One region of the Actinoplanes sp. NPDC049548 genome, then DNA from elsewhere that is predicted to be linked to it. Evidence: riboswitches for the same ligand, from Rfam matches in the RefSeq annotation. Region 1 holds a riboswitch; the other holds the start of a gene.
What was found. Region 1 has a riboswitch for S-adenosylmethionine ahead of AB0J80_RS22100 (aminotransferase class V-fold PLP-dependent enzyme). Riboswitches for the same ligand answer to the same signal wherever they lie in the genome.

Region 1 (10,029 bases):
ACGCCGGCGCCCCCGCCGACACGACCTTGAGCAGCGGCGCGTCGCCCTCGCCGAGGTCGGCGGGCGTGACCAGGGCGATCGACGAGATCGCCACCAGCACGTAGATCAGTCCGGTGATGCACAGCCCGGTGAGCATCACCTTGGGGAAGATGCGCACCGGGTCCTTCGTCTCCTCGGCCATGTTGACGGAGTCCTCGAAGCCGACCATCGCGAAGAACGCGAGGGCGGTCGCGGCGGTGACCGAGAGGAACGCGTTCTCACCCGGCGGCGCGTGGAACTCCACCAGCCGCGACAGGTCTCCCTCGCCGCCGCCGAGCGCCCACGCACCGATGCCGATGACGATCAGCAGGCCTGTGAGCTCCACGCACGTGAGCAGGACGTTGAGCTTGACACTCTCGCCGACGCCCCGGAAGTTGATCAGTGCGATGAGGGTCATGAAGGCGATCGCCACCGCGGTCAGCCCGAGCCCCTCACCCAGCGACAGGTCGAACGCCTCGGCGAAGTTGCCGGCGAAGGCCTTCGAGGCGCTGGACGCGGAGGTCAGCCCGGAGCACATCACCGCGAAGGTGACCATGAAGGTCAGGAAGTGCACGCCGAAGGCCTTGTGGGTGTACAGGGCCGCGCCGGCCGCGCGCGGGTACTTGGTGACGAGCTCGAGGTAGCTGAACGCGGTCAGCAGCGCCACGACGAACGCGAGCAGGAACGGCAGCCACACCGCGCCGCCCACCTCGGCCGCAACCTTGCCGGTGAGGGCGTACACGCCCGTGCCGAGGATGTCGCCGACCACGAAGAGCAGGAGTAACCCGGGGCCGATCACCCGGTTGAGCGCCGGCTCGCCGCCGGTCGTGGTCGCGTCCTGGGTGCCCGCCTCTGCCATGGTCGCGTACCTCCCCGGTTTCGAGCGTCGTACACCTCGGCCGATAAGTCGAGCATGTCTTGTTCTCGGCGGGGCCGTGCCGCAGGATCGGTGCCATGCGCATCGTGCTGGCCGCGAACCCGGAAGCCGACGAGCCGTGGGTGGCCGACGCGGCCGCCGGACTGGCCCGGCAGACCTCAGGCACGGTGGCGGTGGTCGCCGTCGACGAGGTCGAGATCGAGCGCCTCGCCGCCGCGCCCCGCGGCGTCTTCACCGAGCGGGCCGAACGCGCCGCGACGGCCGCGGTGGACCGGCTGGCCGCCGCCGGCGTCGAGGCGACGCGGACCGTGCTGCCCGGCCGGCCGCTCGAGCGCATCCTGGCGTTCGCCGACGAGCAGCAGGCCGATCTGATCGTGGTGGGCTCGAGCACCCGGCCGCGGGTGGCCGAGCGCCTGCTGGGCAGCGTCCCGCTCGACCTGATCAAGAAGTCCCCGCGGCCGGTCGTGGTGGTCACCCACCCCCGGTCGTCCTGAGCGCGCCCCGGTGCCCGCCGAGGCCGCCGCGACCGGCGAGGCAGCCTCTCAGTCGGCGGGCGGCAGGCCGAACACGTCGGCCAGGCCGGTGACCTGGATCGCCTTGCGCACCGGCTGGGACGGGTCGACCAGCGTCAGCGTCACGCCGGCCGCCGCCGCCGAGTTGCGTGCGCTCACGAGAGCGCCCAGGGCGTACGAGTCGATGAAGGTCAGCCGGCTGACGTCGACGTGCAGGTAGCGGCAGCCGCTGCCCCGGGCGGCCGCGGCGAGGCTGTCGCGCACCTCGTCGGCGCAGTCGAGGTCGAGATCTCCGTCGAGCGCCGCGACGAGCAGTCCGTCGGTGGTGACGTCCTCGTACGCGACCAAGGTGTTCCTGGTCATCTGCCCGAGAATAGCCGCGATCCCCGTGATCGGCTCGCCGGGAGTCACCCGCCCGAAGTCACCAGACGGCGAAGATGCGCGCCTGGCCGCCGGACCCCTCCTCGAACGGCAGCAGGCCGACGACGACTGTGGCGCCGTGCCGCGGGATCGACGCGAGGTTCGCGAGGTTCTCCAGGCCGTAGCGGTCCGCTCCGGTCAGCGTGACGTGCACGGGGAAGTCCTCGGAGCGGCCCGGGTCGATGCTCAGCGTGTCGACGCCCAGGCTCCGGACCGCGCGCTTCTCCAGCAGCCATTCGCAGGCGTCCGCGCTGAAGCCGGGGAAGTGCAGCACGCCGCCGGCGTCGGTGCCCCGGTACGCGTCCACCGACCCCACCTTCGCACCCCAGCCGGAGTGCATGAGCACGGCCGCGCCTCGCGGGATGCGGCCGTACCGGCGCTCGAAGGCCCGCAGGTCGCCGACGGTGACCTCGGCGTCGGGATCGGCGGCGGCCCTGCCGGCGATGTCCACCACGACCGCCGGGACGATCAGCTCCTCGAGGGTCAGCTCCGTCGACAGCCGCCCGCCGGGTGTGAAGTGCCCCGGCGCGTCCACGTGGGTGCCGGTGTGCTCGACCAGCCGCCACTCCTGCATGTAGTAACCGTCGTCCTCGATGGTCACGTAGGTGCGCCGGCGGGCCTCCTCGCCGTCGGCGAACGCCGGGAACGTGGTGGTGAGCGGGTAGGTGAGGTCACGCAGGCCGCGCCGGCGGCCGGTCAGCGGCGACGCCGCCTGCGCGGGTCCGGGCAGGGCGGCACCGCCGGCCACGGCGGCGGCGCCGATGAGTGCGGCGCGACGGGACATCCGCCCGCCGCGGGCCTGGCGCAGACATTCCTCGGTGCACATGAGCTGCTCCTGTCGGGTTCAGAGCGGGCCGCGGTCCACGAAGCTGAAGGTCAGCGTGTTGGGGAAGTCGCCGGTCTCCTCGACGTACACCGCCCGGCGTTGCTCGCTCCATTGCACCAGGCCGTACGCCTCGTTGGCGATGGTGTACGTCGGCCGGCCCTTGTCGTCGTGGCCGTCGGCGGCATTGATGGAGAAGATCGTCGCCTTGGTGAAGGCGCACGCGGTGGCGACCAGGGAGCCCGGGCCGTCGGGGTTGATCTTCACGCCGAGGCAGCGCTCCCGCCCCTGGTCGTCGGGCCGCACCGCCTTGATGACGTAGTCGACGCCGTAGGACTCCAGGACGAACAGGGCGTCCGGTCCGGTGCCGTCGGAGGCCCGGGCCGGGCCGGTGGCCGGCAGGGCCAGGTCCCGGTCGATGTCCGCCATGTGCAGCAGGGTGCGCCGGGTGCCCACGAAGATGCCGTCGGCGTCCGCCGAGGGACCGGCCGAGACGGGGACGGGCTGCGCCACCGGGTCGGACGGCGCCCTGGCGGTCAGGAACAGGGCGACGCCGCCGCCCAGCACGGCGAGGGCGAGCAGGACAGTCGCGGCGACCAGGGCACCGCGGCCGGTGCGCCGGGGCCGCGTGGCCGGTGCGGGCGGCGGGGTGTGCCAGGCCTCGGGCGGTTCCCCGGCCGGGCGGGGCGGCGCGGGTGGCACGGGCGGCTCGGCGACCGGCTGTGGCCCGGCCAGCAGGGCGTCGAGCAGCTCACGGGCGGTGGGACGGTCGGCCGGGTTCCGCGCCAGGGTGCGGCCGACCAGGTCGCGCAGCGAGCCGGGCACGCCGGTCAGGTCCGGTGCCCCGGTGAGGATGCGCACGGCGGTGGCCGGGGCGGAGTCGGCGGCGAAGGGCGTACGACCGGTGGCGGCGTACGCGATCACGGCGCCGAACGCGAAGACGTCGGCGGGGAAGCCGATGGCCCTTCCGGCGTCGGGCTCGAGGCGTTCCGGCGCCATGTAGGCCACCGTGCCGATCATCTGGTCGACGGCGGTGTGCCGGCTGGTGGCCTCGAGCGGCCGGGCGATGCCGAAGTCGATGACCTTGACGCCGCCCCGGGCCAGCAGCACGTTCGCGGGCTTCAGGTCGCGGTGGATGACGCCGGCGCCGTGGATCGCGGTCAGCGCGGTGGCGATGCCGACGGCCAGGCTGTGCAGGGCGGCCCCGGCGAGCGGCCCCTGCTCGCGGACGACGGAGGCCAGGCTGGGCCCGTCGACGTACTCGACGACCAGGTACGGCGGATCGTGGTCCGGGTCGGCGTCGAGCACCTCGGCCGTGGAGAACGGCGGCACCTGCTGGGCCCGGTTGACCTCGCTGCGGAACCGGCCCCGGAACTCCTGGTCGTGGGCGAACTCCGGCCGGACCATCTTGACGGCGACCTCGCGGCCGTCCGGCGCCGCGCCCAGGTAGACCGTGCCCATGCCGCCCTGGCCGAGGCGGGCGTGGATCGCGTAGCGGCCGAGCCGGCGCGGGTCACCGGGAAGCAGCGGCCGGCTCATCGATCCCTCACCTCACCTCGCGGGGCACACCGCTTGGCACCCTACCGGCCGGCCAGCAGCTCACCGAGCGCGGACACGAGCCGGTCGATGTCGTCGTCGAGGGTGCCCAGGCCGAAGCTGACCCGTAGCAGCCCGGTCGTTCCCGCACCGCACGGGACCGCGCTGGTGGCGGCGGTCAGCCTCCGGGTCAGGGGATGGGCGCAGAACTGGCCTGCGCGTACGCCGACGCCGTACCGGTCGGCCAGCAGGTTCGCCACGACGGCCGGGTCGTGCCCCGGCAGGGCGACCGACACGATCCCGACCCGGGGTACGGCGCCGCCGAAGATGCCGGCCTCCACGGCGCCCGGCACCCGCGCGAGCCCGTCGCGCAGGCGGCCCAGCAGCTCCTGCTCACGCTGGTGCAGCGCGTCGCGGTCGGCCCGGCCCAGCGCCGCGCACACCGCTGCCAGCGCGACGGCGCCGAGCAGGTTCGGGGTGCCGCCCTCGTGCCGCGCCGCGCCGGAGGCCCAGGTCACCTCGCCGGGACGGTCGCCGACCACCGCGCTCGCTCCACCGCCCGCGAGGTACGGCGGTGCGGCGTCCAGCCAGTCGGACCGGCCCGCCAGCACGCCGGCGCCGAACGGGGCGTACAGCTTGTGCCCGGAGAAGGCGAGGTAGTCGGCGCCGAGGGCGGTGAGGTCGACGGGGGAGTGCGGGGCGAGCTGAGCGGCGTCGACGACCACTCGCGCGCCGTACGCGTGCGCCACGTCGGCCAGGCGGCGCACCGGCCACACCTCGCCGGTCACGTTGCTCGCGCCGGTCACGGCCAGCAGCGCGGGGCCGTCCACGGTCCGCAGCGCCTCCTCGAGCGCCGCCACGGCCGCGTCCGGGCTGTCCGGGCACGGCAGGCGGTGCTGCCGGGGCCAGGGCAGCAGGTTGGCGTGGTGCTCTCCGTCGAAGACGATCGTGGTGGTGCCCGGCGGCAGCACGCGGGCCAGCAGGTTCAGCGCGTCGGTGGTGTTGCGCGTGAACACGACCGTGTCACCGGCGCGGGCGCCCACGAACGACGCCACCAGGTCGCGGGCGCGCTCGTACTCCAGCGTGGAGGTCTGCGAGCGGATGCCGGCGCCGCGGTGCACGCTGCCGTACCAGGGGAGCAGGTTCTGCACGGCGTCGGCGGCGGCGTGCACGCAGGGCGCCGAGGCTGCGTAGTCGAGGTGGGCGAACCGGACGGTCTCGCCGGCGGACTGAAGGCTGATGACGTCCAGGTCGTGTCGCAGGGCCAGGGTCACGGGAACCTCCGCGAGGTCAGGGACCCCCACGGGGTCCGCGCTTGCCCGCGTCGGTGCCGACGCCGGCCCGGTCCTCACCCGGGGCACCCCATCGCGAACGGAAGGGTTGCCGGCCAGCGAGCCGGGGCTTGACGCTGGCGCTCATGACCTGCACCGAAGGTAGCAGAAGATCGTCAGCACGTCCGTAGCAGCCGGGTGAGCACTCGGGTGCCGAACTCCAGCGCCGCGGCCGGCACCCGCTCGTCGACGCCGTGGAACAGCGCGGTGAAGTCCAGCTCGCCCGGCAGGCGCAGCGGGGCGAAGCCCAGGGGGCGGATGCCGAGGCGGGCGAAGGACTTCGCGTCCGTACCGGCCGGCATCAGGTACGGCAGCAGCCGCGCACCGGGGCCCTCGGCCTCGACGGCGGCGGCCATCGCGGCGACGAGGTCACCGTCGAACGTGGTCTCCACGGCCGGCAGGCTGTCCCACTCGATCGCGACCCCCGGGCCCAGCACCCGCGCCAGCTCGGCGCGGAACGCCTCCGGCCGTCGAGTTCGGCGCGGGCGACCGGCGGCACCACGTTGGACTTGGTGCCGGCCGCGACGATGGTGGCGGTGGCGGTGTCGCGCAACGTCGGCTCGATCAGCCTGGCCAGGTGCCCGAGGCGGCGGACGGCGGCCTCCGGGTCGGCGGGATCGAACGGTACGGCGGTCAGCTCGGCCACCCCGGTGAGAAGCTCGCGGACCGGGTCGGTGAGCACCACGGGGAACCGGTGGGCGTCGAGCCGGGCCAGCGCGCGCTCGGGGCCCGGCCCGCCGTGGGTGCCGGGGTTGGTCGTGTCGATGGCGATGAGCTCGGTGGCGAGCGTCACGACCTCGTCCGCCGGATGCGAGAGGGAAAACACGAGGAAATTGTCGTACCCCTTCGGCAGAGTGTCAGGGGTGGAATCGCGTACCGCTCCTGACACTCCCGGGCTGCGCAGCTGGCTGCCCGGCTTCCTCACCCTGGCCGCCATCTGGGGGACCAGCTTCCTGTTCATCAAGGTCGGCGTCCGCGAGCTGCACCCGCTGTGGCTCACCTTCGGCCGGGTCGCGGCCGGTGCCCTGACGCTGCTCGTCATCCTGCTGCTCACCCGCGACCGCCTGCCGCGCGACCCGCGGCTGTGGGGGCACCTCGTCGTGGTGGGCGCGCTGGGCGTGACCTTCCCCTTCACCCTTTTCGGGTACGGCGAGCAGCGGGTCTCCTCCGTCCTCGCGGGCATCTGGAACGCCGCCACGCCCCTGGTCGCGTTGCCGCTGGCCGCGCTCGTGTTCCGGACGGAGCCGTTCACCCGGCGGCGCGCGACCGGGATCGGGATCGGCTTCGCGGGCGTCATGGTGGTGCTGGGCGTGTGGCGTGGCGTCGGTGGCACCGAGCTCACCGGGCAGCTCATGTGCTTCGGCGCGGCGATGTGCTACGCCGTCGCCATCCCGTACCAGAAGAAGTTCGTCGCCGGGCGCGCCGGCAGCGGGGTCTCCATCGCGGCCGCGCAGCTCCTCATGGCCCTGCTTCAGCTGAGTCTTGCGGCACCGCTGTTCGCCGGCGCACCGCCCGTGCCGTCGTCGCTGTCGCTGGAGGTCGTGCTCTGCGTCCTGGCGCTGGGCGCGCTCGGCACGGGGCTGGCGTTCGTGCTGAACTTCCGGGTGATCCGGCTGGCCGGGGCGAGCACGTCGGCCTCGGTCACCTACCTCATGCCGGTGGTGGCCACCGTGGTCGGCGTGTCCGTGCTGGGTGAGCACCTGCGGTGGTACCAGCCGGTCGGCGCGCTGATCGTCCTGGCGGGAGTGGCGACCTCCCAAGGGGTGTTCTCTCGCCGGAAAACGGCCATTTCGTCCAATTCCGCGACCGCTAGTGATCTTCCAACTACGGTGAGTGCTGCATCTGTCGGAAGAGCGAAAGGTATGACATGAAGCTGGTCAAGGGGCTGGTGCTCGGCATGGGCGCGGTCGCTGCGGCGCTGGTCTTCACCGCGGGACCCGCGAGCGCCGCCGTGAGCGGCGGCCACGACGACGTCAACGTCGGCGTGCTGAACGGCAACTCGGTCTGGGTTCCCGTGCACATCCCGGTGAACGTCTGCGGCAACGCCATCGCGGTCCTCGGCATCGCGGGCGGCGCGGCCCACTGCTCCAACCACTGATCCACCGTTTTCTCACGGCCGGCGCCCGGAAGCGGGTGGCACGCAGGATCACCCGATCCGGGCGCCGCGCTCATACCGCCTCAGTTCTCCTCCACGAGTGCCGATCAGATGACGTGCGGCGCCACTGTGCCGCCATCGGACCGGAGGGATTGACCACGTGCGGCGGTTCAGTATCGGCGCCCGGCTGTTCGGGACCTTCGCCGCGGTTCTCGTGCTCCTGCTGGGCGTCGCGGCCATGGCCTTCGCGACCATCGTCGAGCAGCGCAACTCCGCCAACGACGTCCGGCGCCTCGAGGTGCTGACCCGGCAGGCGGAGGAGATCAAGACCCACGCCGCGACCCTGAGCGGCTGGCAGTCGAGCTACATCAACGACATCTACCGGCTCGGCGCGGCGCGCGCCCTGGGCGGCGACTCGGTCGCGTACAAGGCGTGGCAGCAGGAGCGCGACGCGTTCCGCGCCTTCCTCGGCCGGGTCGACTCCGGCGCCTTCACCGGCGCCGAGCGGGCGTTGTTCGCGCAGGTCGGCAAGGAGCTGGACACCTACGTCGCGGTCAACGAGAAGCTCGTGACCGCGTACAAGCCCGGCACGCCGCAGGCGCTGTGGAACGCCGACCAGATCGCCATGTACGACAGCTTCAACAGCTACTACCGGACCATGGTGGCCGCCCAGAAGCTCGCCGCGTCGGTCGACGCGCGCAGCGTGGAGGCCGTGCGGGTGTCCGCGAACGACGCCACCCGCGCGCAGTGGGCGATCGGCGTCGCCACCGCGCTGGCGCTGCTGCTCGGCGCCCTGTCCGCGTACGTGGTCACCCGCAGCATCGTGCGCCCGGTCGGCGCCGCGCGCGATGCCCTGCGCCGGGTCGCCGCCGGAGACCTGACCGAGGTGCCGGCCAGCGCCTGGCGCGACGAGGTCGGGCAGATGGCCGCCGCGCTCGGGCAGGCGGTCGGCTCGGTACGCGCCATCGTCTCCGACGTGGCCACCCAGGCGGACGCGCTCACCCGTACCTCCGCCGAGCTGGACGCGGTCTCCGCGGCGTTCGCCAAGGCGGTCGGCGACACCTCGCAGCAGGCGGGCCTGGTCGCCGGCGCGGCCGAGGACGTCAACCGCAACGTCGACACGATGGCCGCCGGCGCCGAGGAGATGGGCATCTCCATCCAGGAGATCTCCCGCAACGCCACGAACGCGGCCGGCGTCGCCGCCGAGGCGGTCCGGGCCGCCGAGACCGCGAACGGCACCGTGGCGAACCTGGGGTCCTCCTCGTCGGCGATCGGCGACGCCGTCCGCCTGATCACCAGCATCGCGGAGCAGACGAACCTGCTCGCGCTCAACGCCACCATCGAGGCGGCCCGGGCCGGCGAGCTCGGCAAGGGCTTCGCGGTCGTGGCCGGCGAGGTCAAGGACCTGGCGCAGGAGAGTGCCAAGGCGGCCGAGGAGATCGACGGCCTGGTCCGGGCGATCCAGGGCGACACCGAGGCGGCGGTGGGCGCGATCGAGAAGATCGGCGGGGTCATCGCACGGATCAGCGACTACCAGACCAGCATCGCCGGGGCCGTGGAGGAGCAGACCGCCACGACCGTCGAGATGGGCCGGGGGGCGGTCGCCGCCTCCAGCGGCACGGCGAGCATCGCCGAGAACATCCGCGCGGTCGCCGCCGCCACGTCGGTCACCTCCGCCGAGGTGGCCCGTGCCCGCGAGGCCGCCGCCGAGCTCACCCGCATGTCCACCACCCTGCGCGACGCCGTCGGGCAGTTCCGGTACTGAGGATGCAGATGCGTACAAGGATCACCGCCGCCCTGCTCGCCGTCGCCGTCGCGACGCTGGCCGGGTGCACCGCGGCGCCGGTCACCGTCTCGTCCGACGCGATGACCGGGCTGGGCCACGAGACCATCCATGTCGGGATCGCGTACGACAGCGCGGGCCGGGGCGACAAGAGTTTCAACGACATGGCCGGTGCCGGCCTCGACCGGGCGAAGAAGGAACTGCTCGTCGAGGCCACCGAGGTCACCACCAAGTCGGAGGACGACGAGGGCCGGGCGGCCGCGCTGCGTGAGCTCGTCAAGGCCGGCAGCAACCCGGTGATCGCGGTGGGCTTCCTCTACGCGGGCGCCATCGGCACCGTCGCCAAGGAGAACCCCGGCACGTTGTTCGCCATCATCGACGACGACTCCGTGCAGGCGAAGAACGTGGTGTCGCTGCTGTTCTCCGAGGAACAGGGCTCGTACCTGGTCGGCGTGGCCGCGGGCCTGGCCACCAGGACCGACCGGGTCGGCTTCGTCGGGGGCGTGGACGTACCGCTGATCCGCAAGTTCGGGATCGGCTTCGCCGCCGGCGTGCACAGCGTGGACCCGGGTATCAAGGTCGGCGAGCGCTACCTGAGCAAGCCGCCGGACTTCAGCGGCTTCGGCTCGCCGGA
Region 2 (10,029 bases), on a different contig from region 1:
GACGTCCTTGGCGATCTGCGAGAGGCCCTCGGAGACGCTCGCGACGGCGGCCTCGATGCCCCGCTTCAGGGCCATCGGGTTCGCACCCGCCGCGACGTTACGCAGACCCTCGCGGACCAGCGCCTGGGCGAGGACGGTCGCCGTCGTCGTGCCGTCGCCGGCGACGTCGTCGGTCTTCTTGGCGACCTCCTTGACCAGCTCGGCGCCGATCTTCTCGTAGGAGTCCTCGAGCTCGATCTCCTTGGCGATCGACACACCATCGTTGGTGATGGTGGGCGCGCCCCACTTCTTCTCGAGCACGACGTTGCGGCCCTTGGGGCCGAGCGTCACCTTGACGGCGTCGGCGAGCTGGTTCATGCCCCGCTCGAGGCCGCGACGAGCTTCCTCGTCGAATGCGATGATCTTGGCCATACGGCTGTGTCCTCCTGGACATTCGCGGTGCCGGGCCTCCTCGGCCCCGCCCTCCGCACGGTGCGGAACACTGGCGGACGTCACCACCTGGCGATGTGACGTCCTCAGGTCGAGCCGGATGGCCCGCGACGACCGGTCCCGTGCCCCGGCACCGATGGCGGCGCCGTGGCCGCGACCCCACCGTGCCCGACCTGTTCAAGCTGTCTGGCACTCACACCTCGCGAGTGCCAATGACTTGTTTAGCACTCTGGTGGGTCGAGTGCAAGGACAACCCCGCGCCCCGAGGGACCGCGCTCCCGTTCACTGATCACGCTACGTGAATCGTCAGCACGTGATCGTGATTAGTCCGTCCGACGCTCGTCCGATCGGCCGCGGCGCACGTACTACCTCCCGGCGATGGTGATTACCGGACCGAGGAGCGAATCAGTGGACGACCGTGTGATCGGCGCGCAAGGGCGTACCCGCCTGTTGGAGCCGGGCAGCCGGCACGTCCCGGCTCAGCGATCACCGAGGGTCACCGGCTCCAGGCCTCTGCTCAGCGTCGTGGTGCCGGCTCACAACGTCGAGGCGTACCTCGGTGAGTGTCTCGAGTCACTCGCCCGGCAGACGTACAGCGCCCTCGACGTCATCGTCGTCGACGACGGATCCGTCGACGCCACCGCGGCGATCGCCGACGAGTGGGCCCGCAGAGACCTCCGCTTCCGGGTCATCCACCAGCGCGAAGGGGGCCCCGGCCAGGCCCGCAACGCCGGCATCGCGATCGCCCGGGGCACGTTCCTGACGTTCGCCGACGGGGACGACGTCGTCCCGCCGTACGCGTACGAGACGATGATGACCACCCTGGAGCAGACGGGTTCCGACTTCGCCTGCGGCGCAGTGCGCGCCCTGACCTCCAAAGGCCTCGCCGCCTCGCGCCTGCACGCGCCGACCTTCACCGAGACCGCGCTGCGTACCCACGTCAGTAAGCGGCTCACCCTGCTCAAGGACCGCACGGTGTGGAACAAGATCTACCGCCGCCGGTTCTGGGACGACCACGCCCTCGCCTTCCCCGAGGGCGTCGTCTTCGAAGACGTCCCGGTCGCCCTGACCGCCCACGCGATGGCCACCGCGGTCGACGTGGTCGACGTCCCGGTCTACTACTGGCGCAAGCGGGAGAACGGCGAGAAGTCCATCACGCAGCGCAAGACCGACTGGAAGACCACGGCCGACCGGCTGCACGCGGTCGACCGGGTCAGCCGCTTCCTGGGCGAGCACCACGGGGGCGAGGTCAAGCGGGCGTACGACGCCAACGTGCTGGTCGACGACTTCGCCCTCGTGCTGAAGGCGCTGCCGGACGCCGACCCCGAGTTCCAGGCGTCGTTCCTGCGCGAGGTGAACCTCTTCCTCGCCCGGGTCCGCCCCGGCACGATCGAGAGCCTGCCGCCCAAGTACGCGGTCGCCTGGCACCTCGTGCGCGGGAACAAGCTCCGCGAAGCCGTCGAGGTGCTCCTCGCCAGCCGGCCCGGCATGCCGATCCGCGTCCGGCACGAAGGCAACAAGCGGTACGCCGAGCTGCCGTTCCTCGACGACCCGGCGGTGGGCGTCCCGCGCGAGCTCTATGCCATGGGCAAGCCCGCGGTCCGCAGCCAGATCACCGAGCTCGGCCGGCGCGACGGCAAGCTCGTGATCCGCGGGTACGCGTACATCGACGGCACCGCCGCCAGCTCCCGCTGGACCTCCGTCCGCATCATCCGGCTGCGCGAGCGCGAGACGGGCCGCACCATCACCCTGCCCGCCATCCCGCGCCGCGAACCGGAGGCGACCGCGACGTCCAGCCACGGCGACAAGTCCTACGACTGGTCCGGCTTCGAGGTCACGGTCGACCCCGCCGCCCTGCAGTCCGGTGGCGGCTGGAACGAGGGCCGCTGGCAGGTCGCGGTCGGCATCATCCACGGCACCAAGCTGCGCAAGGGCCGGCTCAAGGTGGGCCCGAACCCCGGCCGGCTGCGGCTCGAACCGCAGCGTCTCGACGCCACCACGCAGCTCACCCCGGTCGCCGAGGGCGCGTACATCCTCTTCCGCGTCGACAAGGTCACCGCCGAGAGCACGGCCATCGCGTTCGAGGACGACAAGCTCGTCATCGACGGTCTTGTCCGCGGTCCGAAGCCCGGCGCCGGCCGGCTGCGCCTGTGCCGGGTTCCCGGCGTCGCCGAGGCCTCCGCGGCGGTCACGTTCGGCGAGACCCGGGAGGGCGCCACGGCGTTCCGCGCGGTGGTGCCGCTGCAGCCGCTGTTCGCGTACGCCGGGCCGGCCGTCATGCCGCCACCGGGCGGTGCCATGGACCGGTGGCGCATCGAGGTGGCGTTCTCCAGCGGTGACCGGCAGTCGGTGCACCTGCTCAGCGACGACCTGCCCACCGCCCGGTCCGGCATGTTCGACCGGCAGGTGTTCGTCCGGCGTACGGCGGCCGGCCTGCTGTGGCTGTGCTCCCGCGCCCACGGCCCGGTGGCCGGGTCGGCGCAATGGCGTCCGGACGGCTCGCTCGTGCTCACCGGCGACTTCGACCCGGCCGGCGGCGCACCGCAGATCAAGCTGCGCCTGCAGGGCGCCGCCGAGGAGCGGGCGTTCACGGTGACCACCGACGGCGGCCGGTGGACGGCGCGGCTCCACCCCGGCAGGATCGAGTCGTGGGGCGGCCACGTCGAGCTGCGCCCGGGTCTCTGGGATCTCCTGGTCAGCCACCGCGCGGGCGGCGCCGTCTCGATGACCGACCTCGTCGTGACCGACGACGTGCGCGCCGGGTGCCCGGCGCAGTCCCCTGACCAGCACCGCGAGTTCGCGCTGGAGGCGGCCGGGGACGACTTCCTCACGTTGCGGGCGGGACCCGTGCTGCAGGTCGACGAGCGCGGCGCGTACGCCCGGACCCGGCTGCGCAGGAAGCGCACGGCGACGCTGCGCCGCACCCCGCTGCGCGAGGCCGTGATCTTCGAGAGCTTCGGCGGCCGCCAGTATTCGGACAGCCCCCGCGCCATGCACGAGGAGCTGCTCCGCCGGGGCCTGCCGCTCGAGGCGCAGTACCTGACCGTCCGCGAGGGCCAGGCCTCCCCGCCGGAGACGCTGACGCCGGCCCGCCTCGGCGGCACCGAGTGGTACGACGCGCTCGCGACCTGCCGCTACATCGTCACCAACTCGCATCTGCCCGACTGGTTCGAGCGCCGCCCGGGCCAGGTCGTGGTCCAGACCTGGCACGGCACCCCGCTCAAGCGCATCGGCTTCGACGTGACCGACATCCGGCACGCCGACCGCAACTACCTGCAGCGGGTCGAGAAGGAGACGCCCAACTGGTCGTTCCTGGTGTCCCCCAACCGCTTCAGCACGCCCGTCCTGCAGCGGGCCTTCCGCTACGGCGGGGAGATGCTCGAGTCCGGCTACCCCCGCAACGACCTCCTCTTCAACACCGACAGCTGCGCTACCGCGGCCATCCGTCGCCACCTCGGCCTCCCGGCCGGCAAGCGGGTCGTCCTGTACGCCCCCACGTGGCGCGACGACGAGTTCTACGGCCAGGGCCGCTACAAGATGTCGATGCAGCTCGACCTCGCCGCCGCCCGCCGCATGCTCGGCGACGACCACGTCCTGCTGGTGCGCCGCCACCCGAACGTCATCGACCCCATCCCGGACGACGGCTCGGGCTTCGTCCTGGACGTGTCGACCTACCCGGACATGGCGGACCTGCTCGCGGTCGCCGACGTGCTCGTCACGGACTACTCGTCGACGATGGTCGACTTCGCCGCCACCGGCCGGCCGATCCTGCTGTACACGTACGACCTGGAGCACTACCGCGACCGGCTCCGCGGCTTCTACCTCGACTTCGAGAAAGAGGCGCCGGGACCGCTGCTGATGACGTCGGAGGACGTGATCAAGTCCCTGGCGGAGCTCGCGGTGGACCCGGACCTGTACGCGGACCAGCGCCGAGCCTTCCAGGCCCGTTTCTGCGACCTGGACGACGGCAACGCGACGAAGCGCGTCGTGGACCGGATGCTGGAGCTCGGCTCCCCAGCCTGACGGAGGGTCGCAAAAGCGGCATCCGGGTTGCCTGCCCCGCGCCCAGCGGGTAGGCAAACACCATGACCAGCACGCTGGCGCCCACTTCCGCCGTGCACCGGGTGACCCCGGAGGACGCGGCGAGGATGCGCGCCCTTCGGCTGGAGATGCTGGCCGACAGCCCCCTGGCGTTCCTGGAGACGCTGGCCCAGGCGGCGGCGCGCCCGCACGCGGACTTCCGGCGCCGGATCGTGCAGGCGTCGGCGGGCGGCCAGCTCGCCCAGTTCGTGGCCGACCCGGGCGCGGCCGGGCGGCTCATCGGCCATGCGGGGGGCACCGTGCTGCCCGAGGAGCCCGCCGCGACCGTGGTCTTCGCCGTCTACATCACGCCCGCGCACCGGGGGCGGGGCGTGCTGGCGTCGCTGGTGGACGCCGTCGCGCAGTGGTCGCTGTCGCGGGGCCGGCGCGAGCTGATGCTGGAGGTCGTGGTCGGCAACGACCGGGCGGTCCGGGCCTACGAGCGGCTGGGCTTCGAGGACACCGGGGTAAGGGTCCCGCACCCGGTCATCCCGGCTCTGCAGGAGCTCCAGATGCGCCGCCGGGCATGACCACGCCCTCCGACACCGGGCAGCCGTCGGGCGGCACGCCGCCTGCGAGGCCACCGTTGCGGCGGTGGCCGCTGGCGCGGTCCGTGCTGACGGCGGTGAACGGGACCACGCTGGCCGGCCTGGCGGTCGCCGTCCTCACCGGCGCGAAGGTGCGGCGCGGCCGCCACGGCATCCTCGTCGCCGAGGGATACCGCCGGAAGGTGCCACCGGCGACCTGCTTCACCGTCGGGTCGGTCATCCTCACCCGCCGCAGCGCCGAATGGCTGCTGCACGAGCACCGCGCCGCCCTGCTGGCCCACGAGAGCCGGCACGCGGGCCAGTACGCGATCCTGGGACCGCTGTTCTGGCCGGCCTACTGGGCGGCCTGTGGCTACTCCTGGCTGCTGACCGGCAGCTACGGCAGCCGCAACGTCTTCGAGCGGCACGCCGGCCTCGACAAGGGTGGCTACGACGTCGCGCCGCTGCGCCCGTGGGCGAGCAAGCTCCGCAGGGGAAAGTGACGGGCCTGGCGCGGACCGGCGGACCGGCCCGGGCCAGGCCCGGAAGTTGGTCGAGAGGACGCGCGCACAGCGCCTCCGGCACTGGGTCGTTGGGCCCCGGAGAGATTGTCGCCAAGCTCGAAGGTGGGGCCACGTACGGCGTCGCGTCCTCCCGCGTAGAGCATCCTGCCGATCGCGAGATCCCGGCGCAAGTCCTCCGGGGAAGGAATTCTCGACGTTGGGCAGGAAGTCGACTACGAAGAGTTATCCCAGCAGGCCCGCCTCGCGTGCGCCGCGCAGGGACGGCTTGATGCGGTGGGTGGGGCCGACCAGGCCGGCGACCGCGTCGATCGTCTTGAGGCCCTCGCCCGTGTTGAACACGACCGTCTCCTTGGCCGGGTCGAGCTTGCCGCTCTCCACGAGCTTCTTCAGGACGGCGACAGTCGTGCCGCCGGCCGTCTCGGCGAAGATGCCGGTGGTCTTGGCGAGCAGGCGGATGCCCTCGCGGATCTCGTCGTCGTCGGCGTAGTCCATCCAGCCGCCGGTGCGCTGGACCGCCTCGATCGCGTACGCGCCCGCGGCAGGGTCGCCGATGTTCAGGGACTTGGCGATGCCGGTCGGCTTGACGGGGATGATCTGGTCGGTGCCGTTGTGCAGGGCCACGGCGATGGGGTTGCACCCGGCCGACTGGGCGCCGAAGACGGTCCAGCCCTCCTCGGGGGCCTCGACCAGGCCGATCTCCACCAGCTCGGTGAACGCCTTGTCGACCTTGGTGAGCAGCTCGCCCGAGGCCATCGGGATGACGACCTGGGCCGGGATGCGCCAGCCGAGCTGTTCGGCCACCTCGTAGCCGAGGGTCTTGGAGCCTTCCGCGTAGAACGGGCGCACGTTGACGTTGACGAACGCGGTGTCCTCGAACTCGTCGGTCTCCACGAGCTCGCCGCAGAGCCGGTTCACGTCGTCGTAGGAGCCCTCGATGGCGACCAGGCCGCCGCCGTACACCGCGGAGGTGATGATCTTGCCGGCCTCGAGGTCGCTGGGGATGAAGACGATGCTGGGCGCTCCGGCGCGGGCGGCGTGTGCGGCCACGGAGTTGGCCAGGTTGCCGGTGGAGGCGCAGGCGAAGCGGGTGAAGCCGAGCTCGCGGGCGGCGGTCAGGGCGACCGAGACGACCCGGTCCTTGAAGGAGTGGGTCGGGTTGGCGGAGTCGTCCTTGACCCAGAGCGGCGCGTTGAGGCCGATCTCGGCGGCCAGGGCGGGCGCGGCGACCAGCGGGGTGAGGCCCGGGTCGAGGGTCACGCGGGTGGCCGGGTCCTGGCCGGCGGGCAGCAGGGCGGCGTAGCGCCAGATGTTCTGCGGGCCGGACTCGATCTGTTCGCGGGTGACCGTGGCGAGGGCGGCGGTGTCGTACGCGACTTCCAGCGGGCCGAAACACTCGTAACACGCGTGCTGCGCGGCGAGGGGGAACTCCGTGCCGCAGCCGCGACACACGAGGGCTCGGGCGGGGCTGGTGGACTGGGTGGGGGCGTCGACCGTCGACGTCATACGAGGCTCCTTCTCATCTTCCCCGGCGCGGGATCACCGGGACGGAATTAGCACCTGCCGCGCGCTGGCCTCGTCATCGAGTCGAGCGCGGTGGTTGCCGGGGCGTCTTCGGGCCGTATCCCTCAGCCCCTCTGGATGAGGTATTCAGTTGTGTTACCAACACCTTACGTGGTGACGCGCCGATGCCAAGAGCGCTGTCCCGAGGTATGGGTCACGCGAGGTGGCGCCGGGTGCATAGGGTGACGCTCGTCATGTTCACTACGCCGGGAGGTGCGGCGTGAGCGCCGTCCTTGAAATCCAGGGTCTGCAGAAGACCTATCGCAGCCGGAAGGGGGTACGCAGGGCACTCGACGGCTTCGACATGGTGGTCGAGGCAGGCCAGGTGCACGGCTTCCTCGGCCCCAACGGCTCCGGGAAGACGACTACGCTGCGTACCCTGCTGGGTCTGATCCGTCCCAATGCCGGCCGCATGGCGATCCTGGGCCGGGAGGTGCCCGAGGCACTGCCCGAGGTGGCCGGCTCGGTGGGCGCGATCGTCGAGAGCCCGCAGTTCTTCGGCAACTTCACCGCACAGGACACGCTGTCGCTGCTGGCCGACGCGGGCGGCGTCGAGCGGACCCGGGTGACCGAGGTGCTGGAGCTCGTCGGGCTCCGGGACCGGGCGGGGGACCGCGTCAAGACGTACTCGCTGGGCATGAAGCAGCGGTTGGCGGTGGCGTCCGCGCTGCTCAAGAACCCCAAGCTGCTGATCCTGGACGAGCCCGCCAACGGCCTGGACCCGGGCGGCATCCGGGAGATGCGCACGCTGATGCGCAACCTGGCCGAGTCGGGCATGACCGTGGTGCTCTCCAGCCACATCCTCGGCGAGATCCAGCTGATCTGCGACTCGGTGACGATCATCGCGGCCGGGCGCCGGGTGGCGGCCGGCAGCGTGGCCGACGTCCTGGCCCAGCACGCCGGCTCCTCGGTGCGGGTACGCGTGGAGACGATCGCCGAGCTCCCCACCGCGGCGAGCGCTCTGCGCGAGGCCGGCGCCCACGTCGCCCTGGAGACCGACCACCTGATGGTGAGCAACGCCAACCAGCCCAGCGCGATCACCCGGGTCCTCGCCCAGCGCGGGATCTACGTCTCCGAGCTGGCGCCCGTCGCGGTCGACCTCGAGAGCGTGTTCCTCGAGCTCACCGGCACCGCGCCGGTCGAGGGCGAGCACCGGCAGGTCGACCAGACGGTCATGGCCCAGGCGGGCCCGGCGCAGGGTGGGTGGGGACAGTGAGCCTGTACACGGCGGAGACCCGGCGGCTCACGAAGCGCCGTTTCACCCGTTTCTTCGTCCTCGGCGTGGCCGTCGTGCTCGCCGCGATCGCGGTCGGCATGTTCCTCAGCCACCACAAGAACACCCCGGACGTGGTGGCGGCCGCCCAGGCCCGGGCCGACCAGGAGTACCAGCAGGCGGTGGTGCAGGCGGACGCGGAGCGCAAGGCCTGCCAGGCGCAGCCGGGTGCGGACTGTACGAACATGTGGACGCCGACCCGGGAGGACTTCCAGGCCGACTGGTACATGCCGGCCACCTTCGACTTCCGGAAGCAGTTCGGGGAGATGGAGACGGCGCTGGCAGCGATTCTCGCGATGGCCGCCTTCGTCATCGGGGCCTCCTACGTGGGCGCGGAGTGGAACAGCGGCGGGATGATGAACCTGCTGCTGTGGCGGCCGCAGCGGCTCAAGGTGCTCTCGACGAAGCTCGGCGCCCTGCTGGTGGTGCTGGCCGGCGTGACGGTGGTGCTCTCCGCGGTCTGGACCGGCATCTTCGCGATGATCGCCAACCTGCGCGGTTCGATGGGGAACATGACCTCCGGCGCGTGGCAGTCCATCCTGCTCATGGAGCTGCGAGGGCTGGTGCTCGTGCTCATCGCGGGGGCGGTCGGCTTCGGCCTGGCCTCGCTGGGCCGGCACACGGCGGTGGCGATGGGCGTCGCGATCGGTGTCATCGTGCTGTTCCAGTTCGGGCTCGGCACGGTGCTGCAGCTGGCCCAGGTGAAGTTCCTCGAGGCCTACCTGATCCCGATCTGGGGGATGGCCTGGATGAACAAGGAGGTCAAGCTGGAGGACTACAACGCCTGCAACGTCTCGCCGGACGGCTGCGTCCCCGACACGCTGACCATCACCTGGCCGATGGCCGGCGGGGTCTTCGCCGCCGTGGTGGTCCTCGTGGTGGGTGTAGCGATGTGGACAATGCGTAACCGGGACATCACCTGAGGTAACTTCGGTGGAAGGCGCGCGGCGGGGATCGCCGGCTGCCACTATGGTGTCGGCCCTCGCCGCGCGGGCCCTTCCACCACCCCGAGGTAATCATGCATCCCGATGCCGCCCTCAACGAGCAGCAGATACCGGCCCCCCGCGACGCCGAACCGGCCGAAGCCGGTTCCGGCACTCCCGAGCAGCCCGCCCTGACCGACCGCGAGCAGCAGATCCTCGCCTTCGAGCAGAAGTGGTGGAAGCACGCCGGCTCCAAGGAGCAGGCGATCCGGGACACCTTCGGACTCTCCTCGACCCGCTACTACCAGATCCTCAACGGCTTGCTGGACAACCCGGCCGCGCTGGCACACGACCCTGTCCTGGTCGGCCGGCTTCGCCGCCTGCGTTCCACCCGGGCCCGCACCCGCCGCCGCTAGCCCGGTGCGTGGGTGGAGGCGTACGCCTCCAGCCACGCCACCTGCACCGGGTCGAGCGACGCCCGGATCCGCTTGCGGGCGGTCGCCACGTGCCCGGCCGTCACGGTCGTCGCGTCGAGGGACTCCCGCATCGCCGCCAGCGCCGCCTCCCGGATCAGCGCGGCGCAGTCGGCCGCCGAGAAGCCCTCGAGCTCCGCGCCGAGCGCGTCCAGGTCGACCGCCTCGTCCAGCGGCACCGACTTCGACGAGGCGCGCAGGATCGCGGCACGGGCGTCGGCGTCGGGTGGCGGCACGAAG

Region 2: it holds a riboswitch for S-adenosylmethionine, as region 1 does, so the genes downstream of both, thrC (threonine synthase) here and AB0J80_RS22100 (aminotransferase class V-fold PLP-dependent enzyme) in region 1, are expected to answer to the same signal.

The regions. Positions count from the first base shown of each region.
Region 1 is NZ_JBFAPM010000011.1:93,836-103,864, forward strand. It holds gene AB0J80_RS22075 (APC family permease) at 1-877, opposite strand, end outside; gene AB0J80_RS22080 (universal stress protein) at 973-1,389, shown strand; gene AB0J80_RS22085 (STAS domain-containing protein) at 1,438-1,770, opposite strand; gene AB0J80_RS22090 (cyclase family protein) at 1,829-2,653, opposite strand; gene AB0J80_RS22095 (serine/threonine-protein kinase) at 2,672-4,189, opposite strand; gene AB0J80_RS22100 (aminotransferase class V-fold PLP-dependent enzyme) at 4,231-5,448, opposite strand; SAM riboswitch class IV at 5,493-5,609, opposite strand; partial or broken gene AB0J80_RS22105 (M20/M25/M40 family metallo-hydrolase) at 5,634-6,062, opposite strand; gene AB0J80_RS22110 (DMT family transporter) at 6,381-7,388, shown strand; gene AB0J80_RS22115 (chaplin family protein) at 7,385-7,615, shown strand; gene AB0J80_RS22120 (methyl-accepting chemotaxis protein) at 7,773-9,377, shown strand; gene AB0J80_RS22125 (BMP family ABC transporter substrate-binding protein) at 9,386-10,029, shown strand, end outside.
Region 2 is NZ_JBFAPM010000001.1:263,509-273,537, reverse strand. It holds gene groL (chaperonin GroEL) at 1-411, opposite strand, end outside; gene AB0J80_RS01230 (CDP-glycerol glycerophosphotransferase family protein) at 838-4,452, shown strand; gene AB0J80_RS01225 (GNAT family N-acetyltransferase) at 4,515-5,039, shown strand; gene AB0J80_RS01220 (hypothetical protein) at 5,036-5,539, shown strand; gene thrC (threonine synthase) at 5,783-7,063, opposite strand; SAM riboswitch class I at 7,074-7,205, opposite strand; gene AB0J80_RS01210 (ATP-binding cassette domain-containing protein) at 7,341-8,336, shown strand; gene AB0J80_RS01205 (ABC transporter permease subunit) at 8,333-9,316, shown strand; partial or broken gene AB0J80_RS01200 (DUF3263 domain-containing protein) at 9,508-9,732, shown strand; gene AB0J80_RS01195 (AAA family ATPase) at 9,729-10,029, opposite strand, start outside.